Regions from separate parts of the Achromobacter sp. D10 genome, predicted to be linked through region 1. Evidence: predicted binding sites of a transcription regulator. Region 1 holds the regulator's gene; each other region holds the start of a gene.
What was found. Region 1 encodes LexA, which represses DNA repair genes until DNA is damaged. Its sites were predicted from a motif close to ACTGTATNNNNATACAGT; they were not measured.
Positions count from the first base shown of each region.

Region 1 (3,276 bases):
GAAAGATGGCTGGTTCCACACCGGAGACCTCGGCTACCTCGACGAACGCGGCTTCCTGTTCATCAAGGGCCGCTCCAAAGACATCATCATCAGCGGCGGCTTCAATGTGTATCCCTCTGACGTCGAGAACGCCTATGCGCAACACCCAGGCGTTGCAGAAAGCGTGGTGTTCGGCGTCGCCGACGACTACTGGGGGGAGCGGGTCGAAATGGCAGTCGTACCGGTTCGGCCCGGCTCGATCAGCGTTGAGGCGCTGATCGACTACGGCAAACAGCAACTGGGATCCGTACGGACGCCCAAAATCATCCACATCGTGCAGTCTTTTCCAAAAAACACGCTGGGCAAAATCGACAAGCGACGAATTATTGACGACTTGCGCGACGCGAACCGGCAGGAGGAACATCGATCATGACATTCAAGACCTGGATTGCCGCCACGACCTGCGTGTTGGCCTCTGCGCTGTGCGGCTCCGCCGCGGCGTTTCCGGACCAGCCTATACGCTTCGTGGTCGGGTTTCCGCCGGGAGGCTCCACCGATATCGTCGCGCGGGTGCTGGCCGAAGGGCTGTCGCGCGAATTGGGACAAAGCGTGGTCGTCGAAAACAAGGCGGGAGCGGGCGGCACGATCGGCGCCTCGTCGGTCGCGCACGCCAAACCCGACGGCTACACGATTTTCCTGGGTACCGTAGCCACCAACGTGATCAATCCGCTGCTGCGCAAGGAGCTGAATTTCGATCCCATCAAGGATTTCACCATGATCGGTGAGGTTGGCTTCTACACCAATCTGGTGCTGGTCAAAGCCGATTCGAAGTACCAAGACCTGCGCACGCTGGTCGCCGATGCAAAGCTGCGGCCACTCTCCTACGCCAGCCCCGGAGCCGGTACATCGCCCCATATGACCGGGGAATACTTCAAGATCCTGACGGACGCGAAGATGCAGCACATTCCTTTCTCAGGCAGCGGCCCGGCATTGACCGCCCTCATGGGTGGGCACGTCGACCTCGGATTCGACAACCTGCCCGCGGCCCTGAGCCTGGTGCAGTCGGGCAAAGTGCGGGCGCTGGCCATCACCAGCACGACGCGCATCAAGGAACTACCCCAAGTGCCCACCGCCGAGGAATTGGGCGTGAAGAACATGAGCGTGGACGCCTGGGTCAGCGTCATGGGCCCGGCCGGCATTCCGGCCGACCGACTGTCGGTGTTGAGTTCCGCCTTGCTGAAGGTGCTGGCCAAACCCGACATCGTCCGCAAGCTGGAAGACAAGGCCATCACGATCAAAGCCACCCGGCCGGAGGAACTGCAGGGGTATATCGAATCCGAGACCGGGAAATGGCGCGGCGTCATCGAGGCGGCCGGCATCAAGCCGGAATAACCACACGCCGTAGCGGCCGCCCCGCGCGGCGGGGTGCGGAAAGGCAACTTTCCCGCGGCCGCGCGCGAACGACAAGCAGGCCGCGCGCAATGCAACGCGTCGGTCCAGCCGGCCGGCCTGCCGGAGTTTGAAACGGCCGGGCCGGGCTTGCTTTTTTGCGCTGCGTCCCCCAGAATGGCGCTGTATATATGTACAGTCCGCTAGCACCGGATCATCGCCATGGCCAGCAAACTTACCGATCGCCAACAACAAATCCTGGATCTCATCAGGCAGACGGTCGCGCGCACCGGCTTTCCGCCAACCCGCGCCGAGATCGCCCTGGCCCTGGGTTTCCGTTCTCCCAATGCGGCCGAAGATCACCTCAAGGCATTGGCCCGCAAGGGCGCCATTGAACTGACGGCCGGCGCCTCCCGCGGCATCCGCCTGAAGGACAACTCCCCTGCCCCCACACAAAGCTCGCTGCCCATGCCCGGGCTGGCTCAGCTGCTGCTGCCGCTGGTCGGCCGCGTGGCTGCAGGCAGCCCCATTCTCGCTGCCGAACACGTCGAACGCGAGGTCGGCGTCGACCCCAATCTGTTCGCCCAGGCGCCCGACTACCTGCTCAAGGTGCGCGGCATGAGCATGCGCGATGCCGGCATCCTGGAAGGCGACCTGCTCGCCGTGAAGAAAGCCTCGGAAGCCCGCAACGGCCAGATTGTGGTGGCCCGCCTGGGTGACGACGTCACGGTCAAGCGGCTGCAACGGCAGAACGGCCATATCGAACTCTTGCCGGAAAACCCCGACTTCGAGCCCATCGTCGTGGAAGCTGGCCAGGATTTCGCGCTAGAAGGCATCGCCGTGGGTCTTATTCGCACGCACGCGCTCCACTAAAAACGCGCGCGCATTTCCGCGGCCAACAATACGCGCCGCAAAAAAAAACCGCCAAAGCAATTGGCGGGTTTTTTGTTCGAGACCTGAACCGGAGAAACGCCCGCCCTTAAGGGCGGGCGTCCTGGGGCGTGTCAGTGCTTGAGCACCGGGTCGGTCGAGCCGGGTTCAGCGGGCTTGGCCACCAGGGGTTCCTTGACCGCTTCTTCCTCGGCCAGCGGCTCCGGCAGGCGCTCCAGGGCCAGTTCCAACACCTTATCGATCCAGCGTACCGGCACGATCTCAAGGTGATTCTTGACGTTGTCCGGGATCTCCGCCAAATCCTTGACGTTTTCTTCCGGAATCAAGACCGTCTTGATACCGCCACGATGGGCCGCGAGCAGCTTTTCCTTCAGGCCACCGATAGGCAGGACTTCGCCACGCAGCGTGATCTCGCCGGTCATGGCGACATCGGCGCGCACCGGGATGCGTGACAACGCCGACACCATGGCCGTGGTGATCGCGATACCCGCGGACGGACCGTCCTTGGGCGTCGCGCCTTCCGGCACGTGCACGTGCATGTCGTGCTTCTCGAAGACGCTGTCGGCAAAGCCCAGGCGGCGGGCGCGGGAACGCACCACCGTACGAGCGGCCTCGACCGACTCCTTCATCACGTCGCCCAGCGAACCGGTGCGTTGGATAACGCCCTTGCCCGGCATGTCCGCCACTTCGATCGTCAACAGATCGCCGCCGACTTCCGTCCAGGCCAGACCGGTCACTTGACCGATCTGGTTTTCCTTTTCGGCCATGCCGAAGGCATAACGGCGCACGCCCAGATAATCGCTCAGGTTGTCGCCCGTCACGTTGACCGGCTTGACCTCGACGGCCTTGCCTTCAGCCTTGGCGCGATCGTTCTGGGTCAGCAATTGCTTGATGACCTTGCGGCAGATCTTGCCCACTTCGCGCTCGAGCGCACGCACACCGGCTTCGCGGGTGTAGTAGCGCACGATGTCGCGCAGCGCGCTGTCGTCGACCGTAAGCTCGCTGTCCTTCACGCCG
Region 1 covers NZ_JAYJLE010000005.1:167,534-170,809, forward strand. Annotated here, with positions in the region: gene VCS63_RS16710 (class I adenylate-forming enzyme family protein) at 1-412, shown strand, start outside; gene VCS63_RS16715 (Bug family tripartite tricarboxylate transporter substrate binding protein) at 409-1,371, shown strand; gene lexA (transcriptional repressor LexA) at 1,591-2,241, shown strand; gene lon (endopeptidase La) at 2,373-3,276, opposite strand, start outside.

Region 2 (3,276 bases), on a different contig from region 1:
TCGCCCAGGATGCGGCGGATCACGTCGTGCGCAAAACCGCGACTGGCCAGAAAGCGTGCCTGCTTTGCGTAGGCCGCGCGGTCTTCCGGCTTGGCGCTGAAGCGCTTTTTCCATACTTCGAGCGCGCGATCGTATTCAGTGGCCCGCAACTGTTCGCGCAATTCCGCGACCTGGTTGTCGTCCACGCCGTGCTGGCGTAGCTCCTGCACGATACGGGCCGCCCCCTGGCGCGAGGCGCGCCGATGGACCAGGCTTTGCGCAAAGCGCTCGGTGGACAACCAGCCTTCTTTTTCCAGGGCGTCGAGCACGGCCTCGACCTCGGCCGGATCCTCGGCGTGGGCGGCAAGCTTGCGCGCCAATTCCTCGCGGGCATGTTCGCGCCGCGACAGATAGCCCACGGCCCGCATCTTCAACGAAGGCCCCTTGCGGGCTTGTCCATCGGCATCCGGACCGTCCTCGGCCGCAGCGGCGCGGCGCACGCGCCGCGCACTGCCCGCTTCCGAGCTGCGGCTCCATGAATCCGGCGCATCGCCGGATTCCGCTTCCTGCTCGCGGCGCACATCCGACGTGCGGCGCAAGCCCTGGGGCTTGGCCACGGTTTCGAATTCATCGTCCAGCTTGGCGCGTAGGCGTTCGGCTGAAGCGGGCGGCGGTTTCCAGCTCATGCGTATCCTGCTTGCTATGCATAACGGCAGGCCCGTCCTGGCGCCTGCCGCACATGTTCGGGCTGCCCCGACAAGATATGCGGGCCGGTAGCGGCGGATCTGAATCCGCCGCGCCAGGCCCGCCACCGATCCGATTACTCTTCGGCAGTATCTTCCGCGGTGGGCACGAATTCGGCCGCGCGGCTGACGATGCCCTGGTTTTCGCGGACGCGGTTTTCGATTTCGATGGCCAGGTCTTTGTGCTCTTTCAGGTATTCGCGGACATTGTCCTTGCCCTGCCCGATGCGGTTGCCGTTGTAGCTGTACCAGGCACCGGACTTGTCCACGACGTTTGCGGCCACGCCCAGGTCGATGATTTCGCCTTCGCGCGAAATACCGGCGCCGTACATGATGTCGAACTCAGCCTGCTTGAACGGCGGCGCAACCTTGTTCTTCACGACCTTGACGCGGGTTTCGTTGCCGACGACCTCGTCACCCTTCTTGATCGAACCAATGCGGCGGATATCCAGGCGCACGGAGGCGTAGAACTTGAGCGCGTTGCCGCCGGTGGTGGTTTCGGGGTTGCCGAACATCACGCCGATCTTCATGCGGATCTGGTTGATGAAGATGACCATGCAATTGGTCTTCTTGATGGTGGCGGTGAGCTTGCGCAGCGCCTGGCTCATCAGACGGGCCTGCAGGCCGGGCAGCGAGTCGCCCATTTCGCCTTCGATTTCAGCCTTGGGCACCAGCGCGGCTACCGAGTCGACGACGATCAGGTCAACCGAACCGGAGCGCACCAGAGCGTCGGTGATTTCCAGGGCTTGCTCGCCCGTGTCCGGTTGGGAGATCAGCAGGTCGGACAGGTTGACACCCAGCTTGGAAGCGTACTGCACGTCCAGCGCGTGTTCGGCGTCGACGAAGGCGCAGGTGCCGCCCAGTTTTTGCATTTCAGCGACCACTTGCAGCGTCAGCGTGGTCTTCCCCGAGGATTCCGGACCGTAGATTTCGACCACGCGGCCACGCGGCAGGCCGCCAACGCCCAGCGCGATGTCCAGGCCCAAAGAGCCCGTGGAAACCACCTGGATGTCGTGCGAAACCTCGTTGTCGCCGTAGCGCATGATCGAGCCCTTGCCGAACTGCTTTTCGATCTGCGAAAGCGCGGCGGCAAGCGCCTTGGCCTTTTCCGATGCGGCGGCCTTGGTGGTTTTGTCGTCCATGTAGAGTCCTGTCTGTAACGTATCTGGTGTCGAGGGGGATTGCGGGTCTGGCGGTGCTTTGAGCTACGGATCAGATTATGGCATCGGATTGTACTGTACAAAAATACAGTGTGCCAGTATTTTGCACGTATACCCTGAGTGGCAAGCTTGGCGCCATATGCCAGAATGCCCGACGAACCCGGCGTTTCGTCCCCTTTGCGCCGCGGGGTCTTATTTCACTGTAGCCCATGCGTATCCTGATCGCCGAAGACGACAGCATCCTGGCCGACGGCCTGTCCCGTTCGTTGCGCCATAACGGTTACGCCGTGGATGCGGTGCGCGACGGCCTGGCGGCCGATTCCGCACTGGCGGCCCAGGCCTTCGACCTGCTCATCCTGGACCTCGGCCTGCCGCAACTGGCCGGGCTGGAGGTGCTGCGCCGCCTGCGCGCGCGCAATTCCGCCCTGCCCGTGCTCATTCTGACCGCCGCCGACAGCATCGAACAGCGCGTCAAGGGCCTGGACCTCGGCGCCGACGACTACATGGCCAAGCCCTTTGCGCTATCCGAGCTCGAGGCCCGCGTGCGGGCCCTGACCCGGCGCGGCGCGGGCGGCGGCGCCACCATGATCAAGCACGGCCGCCTGTTGTTCGACCAGACGGGCCGCGTGGCCATGGTCGACGACCAGACCCTGGACCTGTCGGCGCGCGAAGTCAGCCTGCTCGAAATCCTCCTGACCCGCAGCGGCCGCATGGTCAGCAAGACCCAGCTCGTCGACCACCTGTGCGAATGGGGCGAGGAAGTCAGCACCAACGCCATCGAGGTCTACGTCCACCGCCTGCGCAAGAAGCTGGAGCCCAGCGGCGTGAAGATCGTGACCGTGCGCGGCCTGGGCTACTGTCTTGAGCGGGACCAGGGTGCGGCGTACCTCGCAAGCTGAAGCGGCGCCGCCGGAAGCGCTGAACCAGGAAGCACTGGATGTGATGCGGGCCGGGGCCAAGGGCCCGAGCTTCGCACCGCCGCAACGTTCCCTGCTGGGCGAAATCCTGGACTGGATGCTGGCGCCGCTATTCCTGTTGTGGCCCATGAGCGTCGCCATTACCTATGTGGTGGCGCAGAACATTGCCAACGTGCCTTATGACCGGGCGCTGGCCAACAATCTCCACGTGCTGACCCTGCAGGTCCACGCGCAGGACGGCCGGGCGGTGCTGAAGATGACCGACACCGCGCGCGAGGTGCTGCACGCCGACGAGACCGACAGCGTGTTCTGGCTGGCGCTGGGCAGCCGGGGCGAATACCTGGGCGGCGACCGCGCCCTGCCCCTGCCTTCCACCGTGGGCCAGCCCCGCCCCGGCGAAGTGCAGTACGAAGACGCGACCTTGCGCGGGTTCGGGATCCGGCTCGCGTTCACCTGGGTGGATCTGCACCTGCCCGA
Region 2 covers NZ_JAYJLE010000003.1:270,262-273,537, reverse strand. Annotated here, with positions in the region: gene recX (recombination regulator RecX) at 1-665, opposite strand, end outside; gene recA (recombinase RecA) at 800-1,864, opposite strand; gene VCS63_RS11495 (response regulator transcription factor) at 2,092-2,781, shown strand; gene VCS63_RS11490 (sensor histidine kinase) at 2,897-3,276, shown strand, end outside.
Region 2: the regulator LexA is predicted to act here: its motif matches at 1,957-1,974, upstream of recA (recombinase RecA).

Region 3 (3,276 bases), on a different contig from region 1:
AGAACATGCGCGTCTTTCCGATCTCGAACTGGACCGAGCTGGACGTCTGGCAGTACATCCAGCGCGAGCAACTTGAACTACCGTCCATTTACTACAGCCACGAGCGCGAGGTGGTGCGCCGCAAGGGCCTGCTGGTGCCGGTCACGCGGCTGACGCCGCCACAGGATGGCGAACAGGTCGAACGCCTGCAGGTGCGCTTCCGCACGGTGGGCGACATTTCCTGCACCTGCCCGGTGGCGTCCGATGCCGCCGACACCCGGGCCATCATCGCCGAGACCGCGGTGACCGACATTACCGAGCGCGGTGCCACGCGCATGGACGACCAGACTTCCGAGGCCTCGATGGAGCGCCGCAAGAAGGAAGGCTATTTCTGATCGCAGGAAGTGCCGGCGTTTGCCGGCGATGAGGGACGCACATGAATGCACTAAACGATTCTTTTCTTTCCGGCGCCGACACGGGCGTGCTGCGCCTGATCACGGCGGGTTCGGTGGACGACGGCAAGTCGACGCTGATCGGCCGCCTGCTGTACGACAGCAAGGGCGTGTTCGCTGACCAACTGGACGCGATCTCGCGCGCCAAGCACAAGCGGGTGGCCGGCGACGGCATCGATTTCTCGCTGCTGACCGATGGCTTGGAGGCAGAGCGGGAGCAGGGCATCACCATCGACGTGGCCTACCGCTATTTCTCCACGCCGGCGCGCAAGTTCATCATCGCCGATGCCCCGGGGCATGAGCAGTACACGCGCAACATGGTGACGGGAGCGTCGACGGCGGACGTGGCCGTCATCCTGATCGACGCCACTCGCGCCGCCGACGGCGTGCTGCTGCCGCAAACGAAGCGGCACAGCACCATTGCGCGCCTGCTGGGCATCCGCCACATCGTGGTGGCCGTCAACAAGATGGACCTGGTGGACTGGGATCGCGCGGTGTTCGAGCGCATCCGCGATGCGTACGGCGACCTGGCGCGCAAATTGGGCATCGAGCATTTCGATGCGCTGCCGCTGTCGGCGCTGAACGGCGACAACGTGGTGACGCTGTCGCCCCAGACGCCATGGTACGAGGGACAGCCGTTGCTGGCCTTGCTGGAATCGCTGGACCTGGCCAGTGACGGCCGCGCCTTGCCGTTGCGCTTTCCGGTGCAGTGGGTGGCGCGCCACGATGGCAACCGCAAGGACGATTTTCGCGGCTACGCCGGCCGTGTGGCGAGCGGCGTGCTGCGTCCCGGTGACGAGATCGCCGTGCAGCCCTCCGGCGTGACGGCTGTGGTGCGGGAAGTGCGCGCCTTCGATCGAGCGCTGGATGAAGCGGTGGCGGGCGACTCGATTACCTTGGTGCTGGACCGCGACGTGGACGTGTCGCGCGGCGACGTGATCGTGCACGTGTCTGCGCCCGCGCAGGTCACGCGCGAGTTCGAGGCAGAGTTGTGCTGGCTCGATGCGCAGGCCCTGAATCCGGCTCGCAAGTATTTGCTGAAGTCGGGCACGCGCCTGACCTCGGCGAAGATACGCGCGGTGCTGTCGCAACGTGATATCCACGAATTGCAGGAAGTGGAGAACACCGAAGGCACGCTGCGCATGAACGACATCGGACGCGTGACGCTGACCACGCGCGAGTCGCTGGCGGTCGATCGCTATGCGGATGTGCCCGCGACGGGCGCATTCATCCTCATCGACGAAGCTACCCACCAGACGGCGGCCGCCGGCATGTTGCGCTAGCGGTAGAGGCCGGAAAACAACGGATTTTTGGTGCGGCAGAGTCTGTTGTTTTTCCGCTAAATCCAATGTTGGCGCGGCTTTCCAGGCGATCTCGCCTGGTGAAATCGATTTGTCCGGACGGCGTCAGCGTCTTGCGGTAAAGTGGGGCTGTCTTACGAAAAGGCTTTTGGTGCTTGTCAAAACTACTGTGTTTTTGTACAGTAGTTTTCATGGCACGCACCGATCATTCTTTTCCCGCCGGTTCTGGGTCCCCGGCTGCCGCCCCCGCCGCCTTGCGCGGTCGGGGTGCGGTTACTAATGTTCGGCATCGCTTTCAGCGCGATGACCGCGTGCAGGTCGACGACGGCTGGTCTTCGTCGGGTCTGCCCGCCGATTATGTGGATCCGGCCTACGTAGATCCCGACTGCGCAGACGCTGGTTGCACACACGCTGCTTGCGCAGATTCAGTCCCCAATACAGATTCAGTCCCCAATATTTTTCCCGAACCTGCCATCGGCGGTTCCGGTGCGCGGGTCATTCCCGTCCTGCCCGACGTCCGCGTCTCGCCCGTGGCCCCCAAGACCACGGTCACCGCCGAAGAAGCGCGCAAGATGCTGTCGCGCAACGATTCGCCCGACATTCCCTTCGACGTCGCGGTCAATCCGTACCGTGGCTGCGAGCATGGTTGCGTCTATTGCTACGCCCGGCCCACCCATTCCTACCTGGGGCTCTCGCCCGGGCTGGACTTCGAAACCCGCCTGGTGGCAAAGGCCAACGCGGTTCAGGCCTTGCGCGCCGAACTCAGCCGGCCTGGTTACAAGCCATCTCCCATCAACATCGGTTCCGCCACGGACGCCTATCAGCCCATCGAACGCGAATGGCGCCTGACCCGCGGCCTGCTGGAACTAATGCTGGAAACGCGCCATCCGCTCACCATCGTTACCAAGAACGCGCTGGTCGCCCGTGACCTGGACCTGCTGGCCGCGCTGGCCGAGCAGAAGCTGGTGGTCGTCTACATGAGCATCACCACGTTGGACGCCGGCATGGCCCGCACGCTGGAACCGCGCGCCGCCGCGCCGTGGCGCCGTCTGGAAGCCGTGCGCAGCCTGACGGACGCCGGCGTGCCGGTGGGCGTGCTGGTGGCGCCCATCATCCCGTTCATCAACGACGAATCCATGGAACACATCCTCCAGGAGTCCAAGGCGGCTGGGGCGCATTACGCCAGCTACACCGTCTTGCGCCTGCCCTGGGAGGTCAAGACCCTTTTCGAGGACTGGCTCAATGCCCATTTCCCGGACCGGGCCCAGCGCGTGCTGCATCGCATCGAAGACCTGCGCAATGGCCGCCGCAACGATCCAAATTTCGGGTCACGCATGCGAGGCACCGGCGTCTGGGCCGATCTGCTGCGTCAGCGCTTCACCATCGCCACGCGCAAACTGGGTCTGAATCGCCACCGTCTGGCGCTGGACTGCGACCGTTTCCTGCCCCCCGCCGCGGTTGCGGCGAAGGCTGCCGATTTTCTATCCCCGGCTGGCGTGCAAGCGTCTTCAGGGGTCCCTTTTCCTGCCGTATCGCCCGCAGCT
Region 3 covers NZ_JAYJLE010000003.1:154,158-157,433, forward strand. Annotated here, with positions in the region: gene cysD (sulfate adenylyltransferase subunit CysD) at 1-374, shown strand, start outside; gene VCS63_RS10915 (sulfate adenylyltransferase subunit 1) at 416-1,714, shown strand; gene VCS63_RS10920 (PA0069 family radical SAM protein) at 1,924-3,276, shown strand, end outside.
Region 3: the regulator LexA is predicted to act here: its motif matches at 1,899-1,916, upstream of VCS63_RS10920 (PA0069 family radical SAM protein).